4 regions of the Pradoshia sp. D12 genome follow, and region 3 is predicted to be linked to each of the others. Evidence: riboswitches for the same ligand, from Rfam matches in the RefSeq annotation. Region 3 holds a riboswitch; each other region holds the start of a gene.
The links. A riboswitch is a leader RNA that binds a small molecule or an ion and turns the genes downstream of it on or off. The one in region 3 is predicted to bind cobalamin.
Positions count from the first base shown of each region.

Region 1: it holds a riboswitch for cobalamin, as region 3 does, so the genes downstream of both, F7984_RS09995 (ribonucleoside-diphosphate reductase subunit alpha) here and F7984_RS08045 (ABC transporter substrate-binding protein) in region 3, are expected to answer to the same signal.
Region 2: it holds a riboswitch for cobalamin, as region 3 does, so the genes downstream of both, F7984_RS15620 (FecCD family ABC transporter permease) here and F7984_RS08045 (ABC transporter substrate-binding protein) in region 3, are expected to answer to the same signal.
Region 4: it holds a riboswitch for cobalamin, as region 3 does, so the genes downstream of both, F7984_RS16045 (ABC transporter substrate-binding protein) here and F7984_RS08045 (ABC transporter substrate-binding protein) in region 3, are expected to answer to the same signal.

Region 1 covers NZ_CP044545.1:2,081,766-2,085,938, forward strand. Annotated here, with positions in the region: gene F7984_RS09990 (ribonucleotide-diphosphate reductase subunit beta) at 1-32, opposite strand, end outside; gene F7984_RS09995 (ribonucleoside-diphosphate reductase subunit alpha) at 49-2,313, opposite strand; cobalamin riboswitch at 2,480-2,662, opposite strand; gene F7984_RS10000 (DEAD/DEAH box helicase) at 2,749-4,173, opposite strand, start outside.
Region 2 covers NZ_CP044545.1:3,256,493-3,260,665, forward strand. Annotated here, with positions in the region: gene F7984_RS15605 (tRNA modification radical SAM protein MnmL/YtqA) at 1-573, shown strand, start outside; gene F7984_RS15610 (tRNA 5-(aminomethyl)-2-thiouridylate-methyltransferase MnmM) at 563-1,129, shown strand; gene F7984_RS15615 (ABC transporter ATP-binding protein) at 1,171-1,962, opposite strand; gene F7984_RS15620 (FecCD family ABC transporter permease) at 1,956-3,008, opposite strand; cobalamin riboswitch at 3,186-3,332, opposite strand; gene F7984_RS15625 (LLM class flavin-dependent oxidoreductase) at 3,381-4,173, opposite strand, start outside.
Region 3 covers NZ_CP044545.1:1,638,737-1,642,909, reverse strand. Annotated here, with positions in the region: gene F7984_RS08055 (ABC transporter ATP-binding protein) at 1-410, opposite strand, end outside; gene F7984_RS08050 (FecCD family ABC transporter permease) at 412-1,443, opposite strand; gene F7984_RS08045 (ABC transporter substrate-binding protein) at 1,445-2,416, opposite strand; cobalamin riboswitch at 2,608-2,788, opposite strand; gene F7984_RS08040 (amidase) at 2,930-4,173, opposite strand, start outside.
Region 4 covers NZ_CP044545.1:3,323,738-3,327,910, reverse strand. Annotated here, with positions in the region: gene F7984_RS16065 (siderophore ABC transporter substrate-binding protein) at 197-1,234, shown strand; gene F7984_RS16060 (antibiotic biosynthesis monooxygenase family protein) at 1,296-1,628, shown strand; gene F7984_RS16055 (polysaccharide deacetylase family protein) at 1,760-2,449, opposite strand; gene F7984_RS16050 (DUF6509 family protein) at 2,600-2,902, shown strand; cobalamin riboswitch at 2,929-3,123, shown strand; gene F7984_RS16045 (ABC transporter substrate-binding protein) at 3,233-4,173, shown strand, end outside.

The sequences.
Region 1 (4,173 bases), 440 kb from region 3:
TTACGTTTTTCCACTATTGTTTTTGTATCCATTATATTTCCCCCATCCTTATTGGCAGCTTTCGCATTCTTCTATAACAGCGCTTGAAGTAGAACGTACATAGTATGTTGTTTTTAATCCGGTCTCCCATGCAAGCAGATGCAAGTCTAATAAATCACGTGCTTTAATATCATTACGGACATACAAATTAAACGAGATTCCTTGGTCGATATGTTTTTGACGACGTGCATTTTGGAGAATGCTCCATTTTTGGTCAATTAAATAAACGGATTTATAATACCACATTGTCTCCAGATTCAAGTCAGGTGCAGTCACTGGAATACGGTAATTCTTCTTCTCTTCGGAATATTCCCTTCTGAAAATTGGATCAATTCCGGATGTAGAACCGGCAATAATCGCAGTTGAAGAATTTGGTGCTACGGCCATAAGATAGCCATTTCGAATTCCGGATGTATGCACTCTATTTTTCAATTGACTCCAAGCATCTGAATCATAGCCTCTTTGGTCAAAATAAGATCCGGTCTCCCAATCAGATCCTTCAAAAAATGGGTAAGCACCTTTTTCACCAGCTAAATCCACACTTGATTTAATCGTTAAATAAGCGATTTTTTCGTATAATCGGTCACAGTATTCAACGGCTTTCTCTGATTCCCAGGCAATGCCCTCAAGCGCTAATAAATGATGCCAGCCAAATGTCCCAAGTCCTATAGCACGATAATTTTTATTCGTTATATTTGCCTGAATGACCGGGATATTATTTAAATCAATGACATTATCAAGCATTCTCACCTGTATCTTAATTAAGCGTTCAAGGACATCTTCCTTTACAGCTTTGGCAAGGGAGATAGACGAAAGATTACATACAACAAAGTCACCCGGTGTTTTTTCAATAATAATTTTCCCATCCTCGGTTCTTTGTTCAATAACTTTGGTAGCACTTTGATTTTGCATAATTTCCGTACATAAATTACTGCAATATATCATTCCTTTATGGCGATTAGCATTAGAGCGGTTGACCGTATCCCGATAAAACATATAAGGTGTTCCTGTTTCAAGCTGAGAAATCATGATCGCCTTAAACACTTCAATGGCAGGTATTTCTTTTTTGGAAAGCTGCGGATGATTGATACATTCAGTATATTTTTGTCTGAATTGGCCATCCCCTGCTTCTTCATCAAAATAATCTTCAAGAGAATATCCCATTACTTTTCTTACTTCATGCGGATCAAATAAATACCAGGTACCCCGCTCCTTGACCATTTCCATAAATAAATCCGGAATGCAAACACCAGTAAATAAATCATGCGTTCGAAAACGTTCATCCCCATTATTTAAACGCGCTTCGAGGAAGGCAAATATATCCTTATGCCAAACATCCAGATAAACTGCAATGGCACCCTGTCTTTGGCCCAGTTGGTCCACACTGACGGCGGTATTATTTAATTGCTTCATCCATGGTATAACTCCTGAGGAAACACCCTTAAATCCTTTAATATCACTGCCTCGCGCTCTAATTTTCCCTAAATAAACACCTATTCCTCCGCCATTTTTAGATAGATTGGCAATATCGGTGTTTGAATCATAGATACCTTGCAAACTATCATCAACAGTATCGATAAAACAACTGGATAATTGGCCATAGCTTTTCCCAGCATTAGCAAGCGTAGGAGTTGCCACCGTCATATATAGATTGGATAAGGCCCAATATGCTTCTCTTATTAATTTGATTCGCTGTTCTTTAGGCTCATTCATCATTAATGTCATGGCAATAATCATAAACCGTTCCTGAGGAAGTTCATATAAGCTTCCATGATGAGATTTGGCTAAATAGCGATCTGCCAGCGTCCGAATGCCAATATACGTAAACAACTGATCTTTTGATGAATCGATGACTGCTTCGAGTTCATTGATTTCGTCTTCCGTATATTCATTTAACAATGCTGGATTATAAATCCCCATATCAGTCAATAGTTCAACAAGCTGATGAAAGCTCCCATATTTGTGTGTTAAATCATATCCCCGGCTTTTTGAAGCTTTATCATATAACTGGTCTAAATAAATAGTTGCCGCCACAAATGTCCAATCAGGCTCATCAGCAGAGATACGCTCTACGGCGCTTAGTACCAGTAAATTCACCAACTCTTTCTTGCTATAGTCAGACTTATACTCAAGTGCTGTCTTGATTTTTTCTAAGTATTCCTCTGCTGAATAAATAGATGTATAGGAACTAACACATTCCTTTATGTATGTTTCTATGCTTTTTAAATTTATGACTTCCAGACTTGCATAGTTTGATTCGTAAGATACTGCCATACTAATTTCCCCCTTATTGTTTGCCGATAAATCGATTAAAAACGTCTGTTCCCTCCACGCAAAAAATCCCATTGCCTAAAAATAAGCAATGGGAAAAGAAATAATAACAAGATTGAACTGTTCAATATTGCTATTTCATCCGTTCCACCCTCATTGCTCCCGATAAAGGCAAACCAGTGAAAAAGGCAGGTCTCCTGACTCATGCTTCGCTTTACTCTAAGTCCTTCCCATAGATTTCTCTACAGTGGTTTACTTATTTCATCAGCATTTACAGTTGCGGGTACAGTTCCGGATTTTAACCGGATTCCCTATTAAGTCGTAATACGACACCTTAAACACGTTAAAATCAATATATAGTATTTTAGATATAAAATAATAACAACATATAGAATTATAAATCTTATATGTGAAAATAGCAACTAAAATTCCGACAATTTATTTAGGCAATTGCTGGAGAAATTGATTGATAAATGCTTCGGATTCCAATCGAATTCCAATGTATGGCGGATGAACACGTTTATTGGCTTCAAGAGGAACCCCCAACCACAATACTTTTTGGTCAAGGATGACAAATGTGAAGCTTGGCCCATTCTGAAGATGGATATCCGGATCCAAATAGGAATGGGAATCTGGAGAATACATCATCAGTCTTGTTCTTGAGTTCCTCGTCTTCACTCTTTGAACAAAATCCGATGATAACACACTGGAATTTGGCAAGGAAAGGATAATGGAAGATTGGGCTTTTTTTAAATCCTGATAGAACCCTTCCAAATTTCTTGCATAAATCCATTGTAATTTTGGATGATGGTTGGCAATCCATTTGCCTATTTGATCCATATTGACCATTTGATTCCGTTTCATTTGATATTGAACGAGCTGATGAAGAGTTTTTGTATGCGAAACTTTTGATTCTATAAACTCCACATCGCTGACATGAATCAGTTTCCCTTTTGTTCTGGTAATTGCAACATTTAACAGCCGTTCACTTTCCCTGCCCGTTAAAAGCATCCCTGCCCGATTTTGCGGATAACTATCTACACTATCAAATACCATTACTTCCCGTTCACTTCCCTGGAAACGATGGACAGTGGCAGCCAATATATCATGCAGGCCGTTCTCTTCCTCATATAGATCTTTAATTAATGTTTCCATCAATTGTGCCTGCGCACGATAAGGGGTTGCATAACCGATTGATTTACTCCCATTGCTGTAGGCTTCATGAATAACCTGAAAGGATAACAATAGATTCATCAAATTCATTCTAGAACCAGAGGAAGTGCCCGTAAAGCAGTGTTCCCCTGTGAAGCTCGTATTTAACAGTACGGAAGCACGATCTACAAAAGGTGTCTTTGAAACGATATCTTTTTTATTTATATGAACACTTGGATGATCGCCAACCAGTGAATTATAAACATATTGGTTCGTAAAAGCGGAGATATCCGGATGCATTCTCCTCTGTTCCTTTAATAAAAACAAATGAGTATGAAGTTTTCCCCCACGTGCAATATCAGCAACACCGGTACGATGGAAGATGTCCTCCTTCAGCCAGCGGTCTACAAGCTCTCCCCTCGAAACCGCAATAGGAGGTAATTGCTTAAAATCCCCACAAATAATACAACGCTTGGCAAGTGCGCCGGCAAAGGCAATTTGCGGGATAAAGGCCATACTGGCTTCATCAATGATAACTAGATCATACTCTTGTTCAAAAATACTCGGGTCCATTGCTGCTTTCGCCAAGGTAGTCCCAACAATGAAGGCATTTTTGACTAAATGAATTTCTTTTTGCCTTATTTTCTCTAAGATTCTGCCCAGTTTTTTTTCAAGGTCAAGAAGCTGCTCCGAGTCACGTACGCTAAAAGA
Region 2 (4,173 bases), 1.6 Mb from region 3:
CTGCCTGATGATGTTGTAGAATATTTAGCTGAATTAAATGAACGTACCTACCTGTGGGTTGAGCTTGGCCTGCAAACTGTTCATGAGAAAACAGCTAATATCATAAACCGTGCACATGATTATCCAACCTATGTAGAGGGCGTAAACAAACTTCGGAAACACGGTATACGCATTTGCAGCCATATTATTAATGGACTGCCGCTTGAAACTCCAGAAATGATGATGGAGACAGCTAAAGAAGTTGCTAAACTGGATGTACAGGGAATTAAAATTCACCTATTGCATCTCTTAAAGGGCACTCCAATGGTAAAACAATACGAAAAAGGAATGCTGGAATTCCTTTCGTTAGATGAATATGTCAATCTTGTCTGTGATCAGTTGGAGATCCTTCCGCCTGAAATGATTGTCCATCGTATTACCGGTGACGGTCCGATTGATTTGATGGTTGGACCAATGTGGAGCGTTAATAAATGGGAAGTATTAAATGCTATCGATGCTGAATTAAAGCGTCGCAATAGTTATCAAGGTAAATTTTATGTGCCAAGTAAGGATGCTGTCATAAATGAAGCTTGATCGTATCCTTCCCTTCGCAAGACTATTGCTTGAAAAAGCAGTTAAACCTGGTGATATAGCCATTGATTGTACGATGGGCAATGGGCATGACACCGTATTTTTAGCAAATTTAACTGGTCCGGATGGACATGTATACAGCTTCGACATTCAGGAATCTGCCTTGCAAAAAACGGAAGAGAGACTGATGACAAATGAGCTTCAGGAGCGGGTAACACTAATTCATGCAGGTCATGAGCGTTTACAGGAATTTATCCCAACTGGCAAATCTGTTACAGGCGCAATCTTTAATTTAGGCTATTTGCCTGGCGGCGATAAAGAAATTATTACAACCGCTCCTACTACGATTCAGGCTGTAACGTCATTACTCAAAATTATGGAGCCTGAAGGCATCATAGTTCTTGTCATCTATCACGGTCATCCCGGCGGAGACATTGAACGTGACGAATTAATCAAATTCGTTACAGAGCTTCCACAGGATACGGCCCATGTGCTGGAATACCGATTTATGAATCAAAAAAACAATCCGCCATTTATTATCGCTATCGAAAAACGTTAAAAAAGTGTGAGCTTATGGATGCTCACACTTTTTATATATAATCATTTAAAGTTCTCAGGGGTAAAAAAGATCTGCGGTGTTCCCGTAATAGGATGAGGGCGACTTACCAAATCTACCTCGTATACAGATGAAAGCAATGTTTCATCATAAAGTAAATCTATTCCACCCTCCGCCACCTTCCTTCCATCCTTAAGCAAAGCACATCTATCTGCATATAAAGCTGCCATGTTTAAATCATGGAGGATGGCGACAATCGTCAGCCCATTTTGAAGCTGGAGCCTCTTTAATAAATTTAACAATTCGATTGTATGCTTTACATCCAGATGATTTGTAGGTTCATCGAGAAACAGGAGCTTTGGCTGCTGGGCCAAAGCCTTTGCTAAAAGGACACGTTGCTTTTCCCCTCCGCTTAATGACGAAAAGTATGTATACTTAAATTTCAGCGTGTTTGTCTGAGCAAGACACTCATCAACAATTGCGTAATCCTCACTACGGTAATGATTAAAAAATCCCTTCTCCTGATAAGGATACCTGCCTAATAGTACGATTTCTTCCACCGTAAAATCTATACCCACCATATGTTCCTGACTTAACACGGCAGCAATTTTAGCCAATTCTCCGGTTTTATAGGATGAGGTCCTTTTCCCATTAATGATTGAAGTCCCTTCTTTATATTCCATTTTTCCCAATATACTTTTAATCAATGTCGTCTTACCGCTTCCATTTGGACCAAGAAGAGCAAAAAATTCTCCGCTCTCAACCTTAATAGAAAAGTCCTGAAGCACTTGCTTATTTTTATGATAGCCTGCACTGAGGCTCTCTACGGTTAACATGTCAAATTCCTTCTTTTTATGCGTTCTTTAATCAGTAAGATTGTAAATACAGGTGCACCGATTAAGGCAGTAATGACACCGATTGGTAATTCCTGCGGGTTGATAATCGTACGTGCAATCAAGTCAGCCAATACGAGATATCCACCTCCAATAATCATGGATAATGGCAGTAAGTGGCGATGATCAGCACCAGCAAGAAGGCGAACAAGATGTGGAATAACCAGTCCAACAAAGCCAATAGCTCCTGATACGGCAACTGCTGCACCCGTTAATAGTCCAGCCCCGATAATAATGATTATTTTCTTTCGTTTCACATCGATACCATTATATTGAGCGGATTGATCTCCAAGAGCCATCCCATTTAGTTCACGATAATGATATAAAATTATGGAAGCTCCTATAATAAAAAAGGGAATCAATATACTGACGTGTCCCCAATTTTTCATAGCCACACTGCCCATCAGCCAGTTTAATACCTCCCTCATTTGATCTCCTGAGGATAGCGCAATGATAAGTGAGACCACAGCGCCAATGAATGAATTCATAATTATACCGGCTAAAATAATGGTCTCATTTGCATAGGTAACACTAGCTGCCTTTGTAATACCAAATACAATAAACAAGGTTATAAAACTAAACACGATTGCAACAAGCGGCAATGTGAACTGACCAAAAAGAGCAAATTCGATATTAAAGAATAGAACAATCACTGCCCCAACCGATGCACCGGAAGAAATTCCAATAGTATATGGATCAGCGAGTGGATTTTGCAAAAGCCCCTGAAAGGCAGCACCGGCAAGTGCCAGTGAGGCACCCACAAATAAAGCGATTAATACCCGGGGTAATCGTATATTCCAAATAATCATTTCTATATTTTTTGGACCGGTATAGAAGGATTCCTGGCCGGTCACGTTCTTCAAGAGAATCCCAAGAATATCTTTAAATGACATGTCCACGCTGCCTATAAACAGGCCGAGCAACGCAGCGAGCAGCAAAAACAGGATACTCCCAAAATAAATACCGGTTGTTCTATTTTTATTATTCATAACTTATACTTCAATTCCTCTTTACTCCTGGCGGCGAACCTCGGATTATTCATGCACTTTAAAACAAGATTATAAGCTACAACACATAAAAAATCCTTAGCTCAGGATGGTATTGAGCTAAGGATTCACTTTTTCACGCCTGTGAATACAATAAGCCTACTTTTCCCTCCGAAAAATAAGTACTAAAACTCTAAAAGCAGGTTTCCTGGCTTTTACTAAATCAGACTTGTGATTTAGTAAGTACAGTAGCGGGGGCTGCAACGGATTTGAACCGTTTTCCCTTTTACCCTCGTGTACCGAGGCACTTTTAAAGTGATTTATTAGATTTTATTCTTATTCTAATAGATTGATTGACTAATGGCAAATCCACTATTATTTCAACAGTTCTTTGGCAATTAATCTGAAGGAGTTTTCTTTAGCCTCGTATGAATGGGTGATTGTCACAAGCATAATTTCATCTGTAAAGAAGCGTTCACTCAGCTCTCTAATTTTTTCTCCAATCATTTTAGGAGAACCGATAATCATCTTGCTTCTGTTGTAATCAATCCGAGCTTTCTCAAACTGCGATAATGACATTTCATGAATTTCTTTTGGGTGAGGTGTTCCCTCTCTTATAATTCCCTGTGAAAGAAACAGCATCGATAAATCCAATGAACCAGCCAGATATTCTGCCTCTTCGTCCGATTCCGCACAAACTGTAAATACAGTAACCATACCTGATGGATTCTGTACTAACTCTGTAGGTCGAAATGCTTCATGGTAATGCTTCATATTTTCTTCAGCATATTCACTGTTAATAAACAAAGCAAAATTATAGGGTATACCCTTATGAGCTGCAAGAGCTGCGCTAGATGAACTAGATCCAAGCATCCACAATTCCGGCGGAGATGTAATGGTAGGTGTCGCCGATAACCCATATAGAGGATGCAATTCCGGTATTTGATCATAGAGATACCAGGATAACTCATCTACCTGGTCAGGAAAACGATGCAGTTCCTGTACTCTCCCCTCCTGCAACGCTCGCGTTGCTCTTGGCATCCCTCCAGGAGCCCTGCCGATTCCCAAATCTATTCTTCCTGGAGCTAAACCAGATAATACTCTGAAGTTTTCAGCTACTTTATAAGCACTGTAGTGAGGCAGCATAACACCGCCTGTTCCAACTCTT
Region 3 (4,173 bases):
TAACGGTCTCTTAAATGATAAATTCCTGTTTGTTTCATCGCTTTCTCTGCCAATTGATTATCATCTTTTTGTGAGAATTGCCATTTCTTCCGATGCGGATGCCTTCCCATAAGTACTACCTGACTCACTGTAAATTCATAGTCAAGGACCGTGCTTTGTGGCATATAGGTGATTGCTTTGGCCACTTCAAGAGTAGTCATCTCAGAGAGAGCATGATTCTTAAAGGCTATTGACCCTGCAGGTGGCTTTAGCAATCCTGCCATTAAGCGCAGTAAAGTAGATTTTCCGGTACCGTTCGGACCAATCAAGCAGGTAAATTGGTTAGTTTCCAAAGAGATATCCATTGCTTTTAAAATCACCTGTTTGCCACGGCTAAAGCTGAGTTTCTCCGCATTCAAAATAGCTGTCATCTCAGATTTCCCCCTTCTTTTTATTTTTTAAAATTAAATAAAGGAAAAACGGAGCGCCAAAAAAAGCTGTAATAATACCGATTTGAATCTCAGCAGGCCTAATGGCCAAACGGGATATTAAGTCAGCAAGAATCAAGAAACTCGCTCCCCCTAAGACACTAGCCAGTAGTAAATTTCGATGCGAGGGCCCAATGATCATACGGATCATATGAGGGACAATCAGACCAACAAAACCGATGGCTCCCGTTAATGAGACACTCATTCCAGTTACTAATGAAGCAGTAATTAACAATAGATTACGGGTGCGCTGAACGGAAATCCCCATATTCTGGGCCTGCTCTTCACCCAGCAGAAAGATATCTAAGTCGTTGGCATGGTACAAAAAGACACAAATCGAAAATAAAACAGGAACAGTTAATATTTGTACATGACTCCAATCACGCCCATTTAAGTTCCCCATCATCCATTGGACAATCTGCTGCATCACTCCTGCATTCGAAAAAGAGATTAGCAGAGAGGTACAGGCTGATAAAAAAGAACTAATCGCAATACCCGTCAGCAGCAATGTCAGTACTGAGGTCCTTCCTTGATTGGTCGCAATCATATAAATTGCAAACAAAGTCAATGCAGCCAGGATAAAGCCCATTAATGGGACGAAAAGAGAATGGATCGCGGCCAAACCAAAATAGATGGCCAGTACACCTCCGAATGCTCCACCTGATGAAACACCAATTATGCCGGGGTCAGCCATCGGGTTGCGAAACACACTTTGCATCACGACTCCCGATATTGCCAAGGCTGCCCCGACTAATCCAGCCACAACAACCCGCCCCAGGCGAATCTGCACAAGGATTGTTTCATACATTGGGTTATAGTCAAACTCTATAAATGGAAGCAGTGAGAGTAATACTTTCACAGTTTCCGTAAATGGAACGATGACCCCGCCATACATGGTTGCTAAAAGTAACGATACGAGCAAGGAACAAATCAGGATTCCAAAAATAAGAACCTGTTTAGACTGTTTACAAACCATATTATTCTCCATATAAAACTTGATAAATATCTTCTGCTCCCTCAATCACAAAATGGGAAGCCGTTGTTAAATTTGCGCTATCTATCACATGCACTTCATTATTCTTAAAGGCTTTAAGATTTTTAAGTGCCGGATCCTTTTGCCATTCCTCGACGAATGTTGCTTTTGAACCGTCATACTGCCAATCGCTTGTAATAATCACATCTGGATTTATCTCAACTAATTTTTCCTTTGAAAGATTTGGATAATCAGGATACTCTTCACCGGTAATGCCCGCTTCTGTAATGGCATTTATCCCGCCTGCTAAGGTGATGATTTCTCCTATTGTAGTATTCTCAGTAACTGAAGAATTTTGCTGTGTCCAGTAAACCACTCGTTTTTTATCTGTTTGTGCTTTTGCTTTCGTTTGTAAATCTGACATCCTCTTTTTGACATCAGCTATGATTTCTTCTGCTTTATCTTCCTCGCCAACAATGGTACCAACCTCCATTAGACCATCCAATACACCTGATATAGAGGAATCATCTTTAAGTTGGTAGGTGGTGATGTCTGCAGCATCAATTTGTTTAAGAACCTCAGGATCTACATAGGAAGGAATCAGCACTAAATCAGGCTGAAGTGACAGCACCAATTCAGATGTGACTGATTCAATTTTTGTATCAATTCCATCTGTTAGATCTGCTACATTCGAAATCCCTGAGTCTGTAGACATTTTCGTTACCGCGGCAATCCGCTCCTCATCAACCAAAGGCAATAAATATTCATCAATAGCCAATGTGGTCGAAACAATCCTTGAAGGTTTTTCTTTAAGGGTCACCTCTTCCCCACGACCGTCTGTTAAGGTTTTCGGATACTCACTTGTTTCCTGGTTTGTTTCTTTTTCCTGGTTGTTTACTGTCTCATCATTTCCGCATGCAAACAATGCAAAAACGGATAAGAACACCAAAAGTGATAAGCTTGCAATCTTTTTCATCTCACTATTCTCCCTTTTTCAAAATTTATTTATATTTAGCGAATTTACGCTGAAATATTAAACATAAAAAAGCCTGTCTTCCCGATTAAGGAAAACAGGCTTGATTCATGCACAGACAAAAAAACGCTGTCAAAATCAGCGCAAAGACACAATCATCTCTACGTTCGCCATCCCTTTTCCCACCGAAAAGTAAGCAATACACATTCATAAGCAGGTTTCCTGACTCTGAGCTTCACTTTACTCTCACACCTTCCCTCTTTTAAAGGTGGTCACGTGATTTCATCAGCTCTTACAGTAGCGGGGGCTGTTCCAGATTTACACTGGATTCCCTTTTACCTCACAAAAGTGAGCACTTATGATTGTTTTAAATTTTCGTACTATTAATATATCATGTTGAAAATGTAAACGGAAGATATTTTTGATATATAGGAATTCACATAAATATAAACAAGTGAAATGACTGTTTTAATTGACCAACTGAATTACACGCATCTTCTAGTCGATCTATCACTTTTATCGCCATCCAATATATGGATTCCCTTTCTGTCCAACCCATATATCGGATTGCTCTAACAACGCTCCTATTTTAAGAAGCCAATCTTCCCTTCCCTTTGGAGCCATCAATTGCACTCCAAGGGGTAAGCCAGAATCTGTCATATGAACAGGCAAGCTAATCGCAGGCTGTCCGATGATGTTCGCCAACTGTGTAAAAGGCGTATACGTTAAACTTGGTTTAAACATTTCATAGACCATTGCTAACTGTTCAGAGGGTTTTAGTTCATTTACTTTCAATAACTGCAAGCTCTGTTCATCCGTATGCGTCAATTCGCCCACCTTTGGAGCTGAGAAAGCTGTTGCCGGCGTCAAATACAAATCATAATCCTCATTGAACCTGGCCATTTGTGCAGCTGCCGTATCCCATTCAGCTAAACTGCGTGTAAATTGAACAGCTGATACATTCTGCCCGGCAGTTCTGAGTACCCATGTGACTATCTCTATATCATTAACGGTAATCGGCCGTCCAATGGCTTCCTCAATGGACAGTATACCTGCTGCCATTTCTCCGCTATTCATAATATAGTAATTTTCCATAAGGCGGATTCCATCTACCCCATTATCACATTCTTCAACGGTGAACCCTGCCTGTTCCAGCCATTTGACTGTCTTATGTACCGCTTCTACAGCTTCTTCACTAACGGGTGTTCCCACCGGAGACTTTGTGGAAAAAGCAATTTTAAACCTTTCTTTCAATGGATTCGAAAGCTCCTTCAAATAGCTCCCATTATATAAAGGTACCTGAAAGGCAGTATCCGGCTGAATGATTTGCAAGGCATCCAGCATAGCTGCACTATCACGAACCGTTTTGGTTAAGGCAAAATCTACCGCAGCTCCATGCCATTGGCGGCCCACACCTGGACCAACGGGTGTCCTTCCCCTTGTTGGCTTCAAGCCTACTAATCCAGTGAATGATGCCGGTATACGAATAGAGCCGCCGCCATCACTGGCACCGCTAATTGGGACCATACCTGAAGTTATACTGGCTGATGCTCCGCCGCTTGATCCACCCGATGAATGCTGCAGGTTCCATGGATTACGTGTCGCTCCATATACAGCTGGCTCAGTAATATTTTTCAGACCAAACTCCGGAGAACTCGTCTGTCCAATAATGACAAATCCTGCCTCACGAATTTTTTTCACAAAATTAGAATCCCGTTTAGCAATCCGATTTACATGTAATTTTGAACCCGCTGTAATCG
Region 4 (4,173 bases), 1.7 Mb from region 3:
GGAGAGAATATCTCGAGAATGATACGAAATCATCCATGTCTAATTCTCGTTAGGTCAGATAGGAAAAATAAAATTATTTATCAAACACTTCAAAAGAGTTGACATATTTTGTGATTCTCATTTAGAATGATAATGTCGATTGAAAATGATAATCGTTTTCAATTACCAACGGCGTATTTTAGGAGGAGAACAAAGGATGAAGAAATGGAAAACTTTAACTGCTTTGGCAGCGTTAACATTAATGTTGACAGCTTGTAACTCAGGTGACGAGTCAACAACAGGGGAGTCTTCTGAGACAAAACCAACAGAAGAAAAAGAAACTGTCGAAAGTTCTAAATTTCCAATGACAGTATCTTCCTTAACAGAATCACGTGAAGATGAAGAAAAGGGTACGACAACTACATTTGAAGAAGTAAAATTAGATAAAATGCCAGAACGCATTATTGCTCTGGATTATGGCTTTTTAGATACACTTGATGCATTAGGTGTTGAAGGAATCGTAGGCGTAGCTGCTGGTGGCGGTAAAGGAAATATGCCAGCGCATTTAAAAGAAAAATATGTTGCTGAGGGTGTTGCCGATGTTGGTACACTAAAGCAAATCGATTTTGAAGCAGTAGCAGCTGCTGAGCCGGATGTTATTTTCATCTCTGGTCGTCAAACACCATTTTATGAACAATTAAAAGAAATCACACCTAACGTTATTTTCATTGGTTCTGACAATGATAATTACATAGAGGCTGTATATGAAACAGTTGATTTAGCAGCTCAAATCTTTGATAAAGAAGAAAAAGGCAAAGAATTGAAAGCTTCATTACAAGAAAAAGTTGATGCAGTAAAAGAAAAAGCTGCTGGTTATGAAAATGCATTGGTAGCGATGTACAATGACAAGAAAATCTCCGGTTTCGACAATGGTGAAGATTCACGTTTCGCATATGTATATAATGACTTTGGCTTCAAGCCAGCAACAACTGATATCGAAGCATCTTCCCACGGTTCTGATTTCTCTTATGAGTCAATCCTTTCTGTTGATCCAGAAGTATTGTTAATTATCGACCGTACTGCTTCTGATGTAGAAACAATTAAAAAAGATATTGAAAATGATATTATCAAAAAAACCAGTGCTTACAAAGAAGGCAAAATTGTCTACTTAGACGGTGTTAACTGGTACTTCTCAAGTAACGGTGTAACGACTGAAGCAGAAAAATTAGATGAAATCTTAAATGAATTAAAATAATCTTCATAACAAGGAGCATGTCTCAAGTGGGGCATGCTCCTTTAATAAGGGGCGATTATGTATGTTTGTTCAAATCCGTAAGTGGATAGTGACAGAGGGAAATTCAGACAAGATATTGGAACGCTTCAAAAAGAAGCCAGATCAAGGTCCGTCGTTAATTGAGCAGCGTGAAGGCTTTATAAGTCGGGAGTTATTAGTGAAAAAAACAACGCGTGGGGAAGAAGAAGTTGTCATGATTATCCGCTGGGAATCAGAGGAAGCATGGAAAGCATGGGAAAAGAGCCCTGAGCATATCGCTGGCCATAAAGCGAAAATCAAGGAGCACGGAGGTAAGCCCCCAAAGCCAGAATACGTAATCAATATGGAACATGGCAATTACCTTGTAGTCGAATAATAAAAAACAAAACGCCCCTACCTGAAAGGGCGTTTGTTTTATAATGTAAACCTTATTTCAGGTTAGAAAAGAAGCGTTACAGAATAATGGACAGCATTTGCGATTTGAACTGATAGGAGTATTTATCATTTTTAAAATTCAAAAGTTGGTGTGGACTCATCCATTATTTTAAAGGTGTATCCCTTATGTTTCAGACGGCGAATGATTTCCGGAAGCCCATCCACGATTGTTGTATTGCCGTTAAAATCATGCAGGAGGATATAGAGATTTTCTTTTTCACCTACCCCTTGCATAATTAATTTAAGTAATTTTTTTTCTGGAATTGGAGGATTTAATCCATCGTTAGCATCGCAGTTCCAATCATAATATTTATATCCTCTTTTTATTACCTCAGTCTTTAATTGATCCATTAAATCAGTCCCGGCATATTGTTTTGCGACATAGTTATTGGAGCCGCCGGGGAATCGTAGGATTTTCGGGCTTACGCCTACTTCCCTTTCCAAAAATTCTTCCAGTTGAGTAATGTCTTTAAAAAAAGTATCCTTGGATCGATAGATTTTGGAATAATTATGAGAATAGGAATGCAGTCCAAGAGCGTGTCCATTTTTTACGATATCTTTATATAAATACATATGTCCCGGGCTGGCTGTTCCCGTTACAAAAAAGGTTGCCTTAACATCCTGAACTTTGAGGATATCGAGGATTTCCTGTGTGATGTTTGAGGGACCATCATCAAAACTGAGGTAGGCTGTCTTTGCAAATGTTTCAGACGGAATAAGAAGCTGGATAATGAGCAATGTGAGAACAGATAGAGTACGCATAATAAACTCCTATGGATTAAGTGATTTTAATATAGTTTTTGATTCTTGTTAAAAAATATTCCTAAACGGAGTTGAATAATTGGGTAAAATGTTTAATAAAGAGATTGAACATGTATAATAGACATAAGCATTTTAGAAAGGTTGATAAAGATGATCGAGATACAAAGTTATACAGTTGAGAAACTGGAAGACCCGTTTGGTATCCTTTCTGGAGAAAGGTTCGAATATGTACTGGAGATTTCCGTTCCCGAGGAAGATGAACTATATACCGATAAGGGTCTTCTGTTGCGTGTTATATATGTAATGGATGAAAATCAGGACCAAATTTCAAAATATGAGTTTATAGAAAGTGAAACACAAAGTATTTTGGATTTTGAGCTTGAGGAAGATGAATTATCGATGGTTTTACAATTTTGCAGGGAACATACTGATGTTGAATATGAAGAAGAATGAAGATAGCTGATTATATAAAAAATATAAATATTGAATAGTGTAAGAGTGCCTTATTTATTAGGATAATAGGGAAACCGGTGCAAATCCGGTGCAGCCCCCGCTACTGTATACGCGGATGAAATGATTTGTAAACCACCGGCTCTTTGTTTAGAGCATGGGAAGGTAAATCAGAGTAAATTGATGCGTCAGCCAGGAGACCTGCTCTTTCTTTTGTATGTACTATTTTTCGGAGGGAAAAGTAGGCGTCCAATCCTGTTATTTTAATGTGGATTTTCGCCTTAGCTTTTTTCGAGCTAAGGCTTTTTTATTATGTTGGAAAGGGGAATAACTATGCTAAAAAAGCAAAACTATTTATTTTTATTTATGCTAATGCTTACGCTATCTATGTTAATGTTTGGGTGTTCGTCAACTGAAGATGACTCAAACCAGAAGAAAGAGGTTTCTGAATCAACGTCCACAGCCTTTCCTGTTGAGGTAAGGGATGGATCCGGAGAAAGCATCAAGATTGAGGAAAAGCCGGACACGATCGTATCCTTGCTGCCAAGCAATACTGAAACGGCCTATGCACTAGGTCTTGGAGAGAAAATCATTGGTGTATCAGATTATTGTAATTTTCCTACAGAAGCTGCTGACAAACCTAAGGTCGGCGGGTTAGAAATCAATATTGAAAAAGTGTTGGAATTAAATCCGGATCTTTTATTGCTTTCTGCCAGTCATTTTAATAATGCTAAGGATACCATTAAACAATTCCAGACAGCTGGTATTGATGTTATTATCGTACCTGACGCCAATTCGTTTGATGGTGCATATGGAACAATTGAATTGATTGCTAAAGCAACCGGAACATCAGACAAAGCTGATGAAATTATTTCGGATATGAAAAAAGAAGTAGCAGAAATTAAAGAGAAAGCAAGTGCTATAAAAGATAAGAAGAAGGTTTGGATTGAAGTATCTTCCTCACCGGATTTATATACAGCGGCTAACGGAACCTATATAGACGAAATGCTTGATATCATTCAGGCAGAGAATATTGCCGCTGATCAAGAGGGTTGGGTAACAATGAATGAAGAACAAGTCATTGATCGCAATCCTGATGTTATTCTTACTACATATGGCTATTATATTGAAAATCCAGAAGAAAAGGTATATGGAAGAAAAGCTTGGTCCGAGGTACCTGCCGTTCAAAATAAGCAGGTTTATGATGTAGATAATGACACAGTGTCAAGACCGGGACCACGTTTAACAGAAGGCTTGCAATTGATAGCTGAAGA